DNA from 2 places in the Paenarthrobacter sp. CAP02 genome. Region 2 is predicted to be linked to the other one. Evidence: predicted binding sites of a transcription regulator. Region 2 holds the regulator's gene; the other holds the start of a gene.
The links. The regulator LexA, encoded in region 2, represses DNA repair genes until DNA is damaged. The targets are predictions, from matches to a motif close to TCGAACANNTGTTCGA.
Positions count from the first base shown of each region.

Region 1: the regulator LexA is predicted to act here: its motif matches at 2,775-2,790, upstream of ABHM97_RS03680 (LexA family protein).

Region 1 is NZ_JBEEII010000002.1:171,788-176,206, forward strand. It holds gene ABHM97_RS03670 (sugar porter family MFS transporter) at 1-1,183, opposite strand, end outside; gene ABHM97_RS03675 (LacI family DNA-binding transcriptional regulator) at 1,321-2,334, shown strand; gene ABHM97_RS03680 (LexA family protein) at 2,331-2,738, opposite strand; gene ABHM97_RS03685 (DsbA family protein) at 3,014-3,682, opposite strand; gene ABHM97_RS03690 (cation diffusion facilitator family transporter) at 3,679-4,419, opposite strand, start outside.
Region 2 is NZ_JBEEII010000011.1:75,013-79,431, forward strand. It holds gene hflX (GTPase HflX) at 1-211, shown strand, start outside; gene ABHM97_RS17965 (ATP-dependent DNA helicase) at 204-2,294, shown strand; gene lexA (transcriptional repressor LexA) at 2,298-3,041, opposite strand; gene ABHM97_RS17975 (LysM peptidoglycan-binding domain-containing protein) at 3,391-3,750, shown strand; gene ABHM97_RS17980 (histidinol-phosphate transaminase) at 3,830-4,419, shown strand, end outside.

The DNA.
Region 1 (4,419 bases), on a different contig from region 2:
ACAGCATGACCCAGACGGCGATGTTCAGGAACGTCTGCATGGAGCCAACAAAGGCGACCACCAGGAAGAGGATCACGAAGGGCCGCGCAGGGTTTCCGACCGGTAATGCGATGGACGCAATACCGATGAGGAAGTGGCACACGGTGGTCAGCGTGAAACCGAGCAGCAAGGTGGTACGCCGGTTGATCCGCTGCATGAGCGTCAGTGCGATGATGCCACCAACTACCGCGATAACGCCCGGTGCAATGTTGGCAACGAGCGCCGCGTTGGAATCGAACCCGGCCTCCACCAGCACCGACTGGCCGTAGTACATGATCGAATTGATGCCGGTCAGCTGCTGGGCCACACCCAGCCCGATGCCCACCAGGATGATGCGCAGGATCCACTTGTCCTTCAGTGCAGCCCAGGACGTGGCCCGGGAGGCTCGTTCCTCGTCGGCGAGGTGCTTCACATCAGCCATTTCAGCCTCTGCCCGCTCTACGGACCGAATCGTCTTCAGGACAGCAAGGGCTTCCTCCCACCGCCCCTTGGAGATCAGCCAACGTGGCGACTCGGGCATCCTGAGCATGCCGAAGAACAAGGCAATCGCGGGCAGCGCGGCAACGGCGAGCATGACCCGCCACACTCCGCCGAATTCACCCCAGATGTTGCCGATGATGGCGTTGACCACGAAGGCTGCGAGTTGACCGATGACGATCATCAGTTCGTTTCGTCCCGCAAGGGAGCCGCGGATTTCGTAGGGTGCCAGCTCGGCCAGGAACACAGGGACCACCGTGGATGCACCGCCGACGGCAAGGCCGAGAATGACCCGCCCCAGGACCATGACCTCGAAACTTGGGGCAAAGACGCAGGCGATCGTGCCGCTAAGGAACAGCACAGCCAGCAAGATGATGGTCTTCCGGCGCCCCCAGGAATCGGAGAGCCGGCCACCCGCAACGGCTCCCGCCGCCGCGCCGAACAGCAGCGAGCTGGTGACAACGCCTTCGGTCAACGGCGTGAGGCCGAGGTCGACCGTCATTGGTCGCAGGGCGCCGTTAATGACGCCAGTGTCGTAGCCGAACAACAGGCCACCGAACGTTGCAACCAGGGCCACAAGGCCAAGGCGCTTTCGATGCGGGCCGTTGGTCAGCGGGGGAAGCGCGACGCCGTGGGCGCTTCCCCGCTGCATTTGCGTAGCAGACATCAGGACTCCTTTGTCAGTGTGGTGCGGGTCATAACCGCCCGCTCTGAATACAGACTAACGCGCGAAAGGTTTAAATGTAAGGTCAAACTAACAAATGATGAACTTTAGCTCATATTCGCCATGGGAAGATGGAGGGCATGGCCCCTGAACAATGGCATCGTCCCGCGACGCAGAGCGATGTGGCCCGCGAAGTCGGAGTGTCAAGGACGCTGGTGTCGTTCGCCTTTCGCGGAGCCCCCGGGGTCAGCGACGAGACAAGGGAAGCCATCTTCGCGGCCGCCCAACGTCTCGGGTACCGGCCCAACGCGGCGGCCGCCGATCTGGCACGCAAGCACCGTTCCGCCGTCGGACTCTATTTGATGGATATCCGAAACGAGGTCTATGCAGACATCCTTAGCGGCGTCCGCACAGCACTCCCCCATGACGGCAACAGGCTCATACTGAGCGTCTCCCGGTCGGTCGACGGCGTGGATCGGGGCGCACTGGACTCCCTGATTGAAGCCAGGGTGGGGATCATTATCGCCGCGACACTCCTGGACACCGACCACCAGGTGCAGGAACTGGCCCGGGTAGTGCCGCTGGTCAGCGTGACCCGCCCGGTCGACGGCGTGGACAGTGTGTACTCCGATGATGTGACCGGTGCCCGCGCCGCGACAGAACATCTGCTTGGCCTCGGGCACCGGCGGATCGCCCATCTGGCCGGCCCCATTTACGACGGACACACCGCGCGTCGGCAGAGCTACGAGAAAACCATGCTCGACGCCGGGTTCGCGCCGGTGACGTTGTCGGCGGAGGACTTCACACAGGAGGCCGGGCAGCGGGCAGCATGGGAACTGCTTGGCCTGGCAGACCGGCCGACCGCCATCTTCACCCACAACGACCAACTCGCCCTTGGCGCCCGCGAAGCTGCTTACGCAATGAACCTGTCCATCCCCCAGGATCTGTCACTGGTGGGATACGACGATTCGAAGACGTCCCGACTGCACGGCATCGATCTCACGTCAGTTGACCTGCAGGCGTTCGAATTGGGCCGCCGAGCCGGCTTCGTGGCGCTCGAGCGCCTGGCCAACCCTGACGCGCCCACAGCGGACATCCGCCTCACGCCGCGCCTGGTGGTCCGAAATTCCACCGCACCGCCGGGCACCGGCTAAACGTGGTGCAGGCACGTGGTGGCCACCCCCCAGATGGTCAATTCCGACAGCGCAGCCACCGTGATGTCCGGAAAAGCAGGGTTGTCCGCCTGGAGTACCACACCCCTTGAGGTGATGCGGAGCCGTTTGATGGTCAACTCGCCATCCAATACGGCAACGACGACGGACCCGTCCTTGGGCTCAAGCGCCCGGTTCACGATCAGCTCGTCACCGTCACTGATCCCGGCACCCTCCATGGACTGCCCGGTAACCCTCACCACGTACGTGCTGGTCACGTCCTTGATTAAGTGCTCATTGAGGTCGATCCGGCCATCAAAATAGTCTTGTGCCGGGGAGGGATAGCCCGCAGCAACAGCGACGGGAGCCAACAGCACCGACGCCAGGGAAAAGCCCGCATCTATCACGCGGGGCCGACGATAACGCCCACAACACACCTTTATTCGAATATATGTTCGATACTCGAGTGTACATCCGTTGGGGGACATTGTTCTGACTCCACCAATTTGGGGGGACGCACGACCGTTTGGCATTCAAGGCCTGCAAGACCGCCAGCAGGTGTGAAATTAGGAGCTGGGCGGACTCGTCGCACGGGGAATCGTGCGTTTCGTGCAGGAACACTGCAGCAAAGGTTGAGGGTGAGCGCGGAGGGGACATCCCGTCTGGGCCTACAGCGGGACTCCTAAGGCGCGGCCTCGTCGAGGAACTGCCGGAATTGGGCTTCGGTGTTCAGGTTCAGTTTCTTTCCGCTCAGGAAGAACGTAGGGGTGCCGGTCACGCCGAGGGCTTTGCCGTCGGCGACGTCCTGGCTGACCCGGTCTTTGGTTGCTTGGTCTGTGATCGCGGCGTCGTACTGCGCTAGGTCCAAACCGAGTTCCTGGGCGAACGTCCTGAACAGGGCCGCTTGGGAGTCGCGTTTTTCTCCCCATTCGCTTTGGGTTGCGAAGAGTTTGGAGGCCATCTCCTGGTATTTTCCCTGCTGGGCGGCGGCTTCCACAGCCAATGCGGCGGTCCCGGAGTTCCTGTGGCCGGGCAGTGGGAAGTAGCGGTGGACGAACGTAATCCGGTCCCCGTATTCCTTCTTCAATTCCTCTACCAAGGGTTCAGCGGCGCGGCATGATTCACACTCGAAGTCCAGGAACTCGACCAGCTGGGCTTTCTCGATGGCCGGGCTCGTGACCCGGTGACTGTTCTCCCTGACGAGCTGGGCGTCAGTGGCCGCGAGTGGGGCAGCCGGAGCTGGCTTGTTGGTGGTGAGCACTGCGTACCAGATCACGCCGGCACCGATTATTGCCGCGAAGAGGATCCAAATCGCAGTGCGGACCCTTCGGGCGGTCATGACTGCGCTCATCGATCGGCCGGCTTTGATCCAAGCTTCACAGTGACAGGCTCCGCCACGGCATCCGATCCGCAGCCTGCGCAGCAGGAATCCGCTGGTTCGGCGGCTGGCCGCGCAAGTTCGACGACTACCGGAGCGGACACCGGTGACGTCTTTTCGGCGGGCGCGCAGCAGCCGTCATCCTCTTCGTCAGCGTGGCCGTAATCGGCGTGCGGGACAGCGCAGCAAGCCTCGCCTTTCCAAGCGTTGATACCTTCCCGGACGGCGATACCGGCAATGACCAGCGCCGCGCCGGCATCGGCCCACCACCAGCCCAGGGTGCTGTTCAGGACCAAACCGATCAGCAGAACAGCGGAGAGGTAGGTGCAGAGCAGGGTTTGTTTGGAATCGGCGACGGCCGTCCTGGAGCCAAGCTCCCGCCCGGCACGGCGTTGGGCCCACGACAGCACGGGCATGATCACCAAACTCAACGCAGCAATGACGATGCCCGGCGTTGAATGCTGAGCCTCACCCGCCCCGGTCAGTGAGCGGACAGCGTCCACAGCCACGAACGCGGCCAAAGCGAAGAAGGAAATGGCAATGATCCGCAACGTCAGGTGCTCACGCCGCTCAGGGTCCTTGGCAGCGAACTGCCAGGACAACGCCAGAGCCGAAGTAACCTCGATGACCGAGTCCAACCCGAAGCCGACCAGCGCCGAAGAGTCAGCAACCCCTCCGGCCCAGAGCGCCACGACTGCCTCTATGACGTT
Region 2 (4,419 bases):
ACTGCTGGAGGATATCAGCCGGTCCATTCCACGGCCGGGTGTACGCCTTGAGCTGCTGATTCCCTACGACCGCGGAGACATGATCAGCAAGCTGCACAGCTCCGACTCGGAAATCCTGAGCCTTGACCACGAGGAATCCGGGACGCACGTGGTTGTCATGGTCCGCGAAGGACTGGCAGCCGAGCTGGAGTCATTCGTCAGCAATGGTTGAGAAGGTGGCGGCGGACGCCGTCGAGTCGGTGGGCGAACAGGCCACCCTCGAATTGTTGGACCGGGCTGTTGCCGGCATGGGCGGACAAAGCCGTGCCGGCCAGCACGAGATGGCCAAACACGTTGCCCGGGCAATCGAGACCGGGGAGCATCTGCTGGTCCAGGCGGGGACCGGAACAGGTAAGTCGTTGGCGTACCTGATTCCGTTGATCGCGCATTCGATGGACAGCAATAAACCAACTCTCGTGTCCACCGCCACCTTGGCACTGCAGACCCAGATCGTAGGCCGGGACCTTCCCCGGCTGCTGGAAAGCATCAACCCCGCTCTTAAGCGCCCCGTCAATGTGGCGTTGGTGAAGGGGCGGGCAAACTACGTCTGCCTGCAGAAACTTGAGGGGGGTTTCCCCAGCGAGGAGCCCTCCGAGGGACAACTGTTCTCACTGGGCGAGGACACCAGCGTTCCGCACTTTGCTGCGTCCATGGGCGGGCCGCAATCGCAGCTCGGCAAGGAAGTGGTCCGGCTTCGTGAGTGGGCCGGGAAGACGTCCACCGGCGATCGCGACGAACTCATGCCGGGGGTCACCGACCGTGCATGGCGGCAGGTTTCGGTCACATCCATGGAGTGCCTCGGGGCGCAAAAATGCCCCATGGCCGAGGAATGCTTCAGTGAACTCGCAAGGTCCCGCGCAGCGGAAGCGGATGTCGTCGTCACGAATCACGCGATGTTGGCCGTGAGTGCGTTTGAGGGCCTGGCCGTGCTCCCCGAGTACGACGTCGTGGTGGTCGATGAGGCCCACGAACTTCAGGATCGCGTGACCGGAGCCGTGTCCGGTCAGTTGTCCGTGGCCATGGTCCATGCTGCAGCGTCCAGTGCGCGCAAGCACACGGCCATTACTGTGGATGCCCTCAACGCTGCGGCTGACCGGCTGGATATGGCCATCGCAGGCGCGCCCAATGGCTTGTTGCCCAACGGACTCAACGAAGAACAGCTCGACTGCCTTGACCAGTTGCGCGACGCCACACGCGCGGCACTCTCGGATTCGAAGACGGACTCTTCAAACGCGGTCGACGGCGGTCGGCAACTGGCGCGCTCACGGCTCATGCTCATCCTGGAATTGTGCGAACGCCTGCTCGCCGCCAAGGAGAACAGGGAAGTGGTGTGGTTCTCGCGAAACAGCAACTTCGACCCCCAGCAGGGCTACTCCCAGCCTGATGAAACAGCACCCGCCCTCATTAACATTGCGCCGTTGAGCGTCGCAGGCCGCTTGCGTGAAGGGCTTTTTGCCGGCCACACGGTGGTCCTTACCTCCGCCACGCTAGCCATAGGCGCGGCTTTTGAACCTGCCGCCGGTGGCTTGGGCCTGATCGGTGACGGCGCCCCGAGCTGGACGGGCATCGATGTGGGGTCGCCTTTCGACTACCCCAAGCAGGGTGTGCTCTATGTGGCCAAGCACCTGCCCAAGCCTGGTCGGGGTACATCGCCGGAAGCCCTTGACGAGTTGGAAGACCTCATCAGGGCCTCGGGTGGGGGAGCGCTCTGCTTGTTCTCTTCACGGAGGGCAGCCGAGGAAGCGGCGGATGCCATGCGGCTCCGCCTTGACGTCGACATCCTTTGCCAGGGCGAGTCCACCATGGCTGCGCTGGTCAAGCAGTTCGCTGATGAGCCGGACACTTGCCTGTTCGGCACCATGTCCCTGTGGCAGGGGGTGGACGTTCCGGGCGGCTCCTGCCGACTGGTGGTCATAGACCGCATTCCGTTCCCACGTCCGGACGACCCCCTGATGACCGCCCGTTCACGGGCGGTCGCGCAGTCCGGCGGAAACGGCTTCATGGCCGTGTCGGCCACCCACGCGGCCATTCGGTTGGCCCAGGGAGCTGGGCGCCTGATCCGATCAACCGGTGACAAGGGTGTGGTGGCGGTACTTGACTCCAGGCTCTCCACAGAACGCTACGGCGGGTTCCTTCGGGCTGCCCTGCCGCCATTTTGGGCCACAACCGACCGCAAAGTAGTCCGTGGTGTCCTGGAGCGGCTGGGGTCGGCAAAGGCCACCTACCTCCCAGAGGGGTTCTCAGGACCCGCGTGAGGGCTAGAGGGAGCGCAGTACCGAGACGACTTTGCCCATGATGGTGGCCTGGTCGCCAAGGATGGGCTCGTACTGGGTGTTCTGGGGGAGCAGCCACGTATGTCCGTCGCGCTGCCGGAAGGTTTTCACGGTTGCTTCGTCGTCCAGGAGGGCGGCAACGATGTCTCCGTTGATGGCGTCGTTCTGGCGGCGCACCACTACCCAGTCTCCGTCGCAGATGGCCGCGTCAATCATGGAATCTCCGGCGACCTTGAGCATGAACAGTTCGCCATGCCCCACGAGTTGCCGCGGGAGGGGGAGAACGTCCTCCACGGTCTGGTCGGCCAGGATGGGACCACCGGCGGCGATGCGGCCCACCAGCGGAACCATCGCTGTATCGCTGGCGCTGGCCAGTTCCGTCACAGCGAGTCCGCCCGTGCTGCGAAGCGCCGTGGGTGCTTCGACGCCGGGGATAGGACCGCCGTCCAGGGTCAAGGGCATCAGGACTTCCATGGCCCGGGGCCGCTTCGGATCGCGGCGGAGGTACCCGAGCTTTTCCAATTGGGACAACTGGTGGGTGACGCTCGAGAGGCTGGCAAGGCCGACGGTGTCGCCGATCTCACGCATGCTGGGCGGGTATCCGTTGTCATTCACGGACCTCTGGATGGTTTCCAGGATCTTCTTCTGACGGACGGTCAGGCTCTTGGGGCTCTTTTGAGGCTGTTGGCTCCGCAGGGGTACCGCGCCGCCCGTGGCTTTCGCTGCCATGTTCGCCAATGCCTTTCCATTCCGTCCCCGGAGTGCGTCCGGGGAAGTGGGGCCCGCAAAATGTCAGACCCTCCTGTTCCACTGAAACAGTGCTGTTTCTTCACTCAAACGTAGGGCAGCCACAGGCGTTTATCAAACATTTGTTCTAGCGAGTCTCGACACCGTTCGTTGATAAGTGCTAAAAATGTCATAGCAAGGTTCGAATATGTGTTCTATAAACCTGATGCTGAGTCCCGATGTTCGAAGAAAGTGTTCGAACATCCAAGGGCCGGCACAGGAGAACACCAAGAATTGGCAGCCAGGCGCCGGGCATCCGGCACATTGGCAATAGCTCAGAAGGGCTCAGCTCATGTCCGCAATCACTACGTTCGCTGATTTCCGCACCACCCAGGCTCCCGCTCGCCTGCGCCTGACCCGGCGGGGGCGGATTGTGTTCTTCGGCATCCCCGCCATGTTGCTGGTGGCTGCGCTGCTGAGCCTTGCCGGTTTCATCACCGCGCCCGCAAAGGCCTCCGACTCGCAGTCACAGCTTCGACCCCCAGTCGCCGTTACAGTCACTGTCCAGCCCGGCCAGTCCCTGTGGGGTATTGCAGGAGCGGCAGCCCCTGAGCGGGACCCCCGCGATGTCATCTCGGAAATCATCCAGCTCAATGACCTTCGTGGCGGCCGCATCCAGCCCGGTCAGCAGCTCTTCGTACCCGCCAACTAAGTGTCGGACCCTGCGCGAAACAGGGGTGGCCCGGCGTCACAGTTAGTTGGCAGTCGCAGCGGCCCCTTAAACTGACTGGGTGAGTGAGCAGCTTGAGCGACTTGACCGACTTCCCCTCCGGACCAACCTGCGTGGACTGAGCCCCTACGGCGCACCGCAGCTTGATGTCCCCATTTTGCTGAACGTCAACGAGAACACCCATGGGGTCCCGGCGGATGTGCAGGCCGCCATTACGAAGGCCGTCGCCGCTGCTGCCACCGGTCTGAACCGCTATCCCGACCGCGAGTTCACCGAGCTTCGCGAATCCCTGGCCGAGTACTTGGGTCACGGTCTCTCCCGTGACAACATCTGGGCTGCCAATGGATCGAACGAAGTCCTCCAGCAGATACTCCAGGCATTTGGTGGGCCTGGTCGCAAGGCGTTGGGTTTTCCTCCCACGTATTCCATGTACCCGCTGCTCGCCAGCGGCACGGACACGGAATATGTCCGGGGAGTCCGGGCTGACGACTACGGATTGGATGCCCAGTCGGCTGCCGCCCAGGTTCGGGAGACCGGGGCCAACATTGTTTTCCTGTGCTCACCGAACAACCCCACCGGGACAGGGCTCGGGCTGGATGTTGTCGAGGCTGTCTATGAAGCCGGGGAAGCGAGCCGGGCGATCGTGATCGT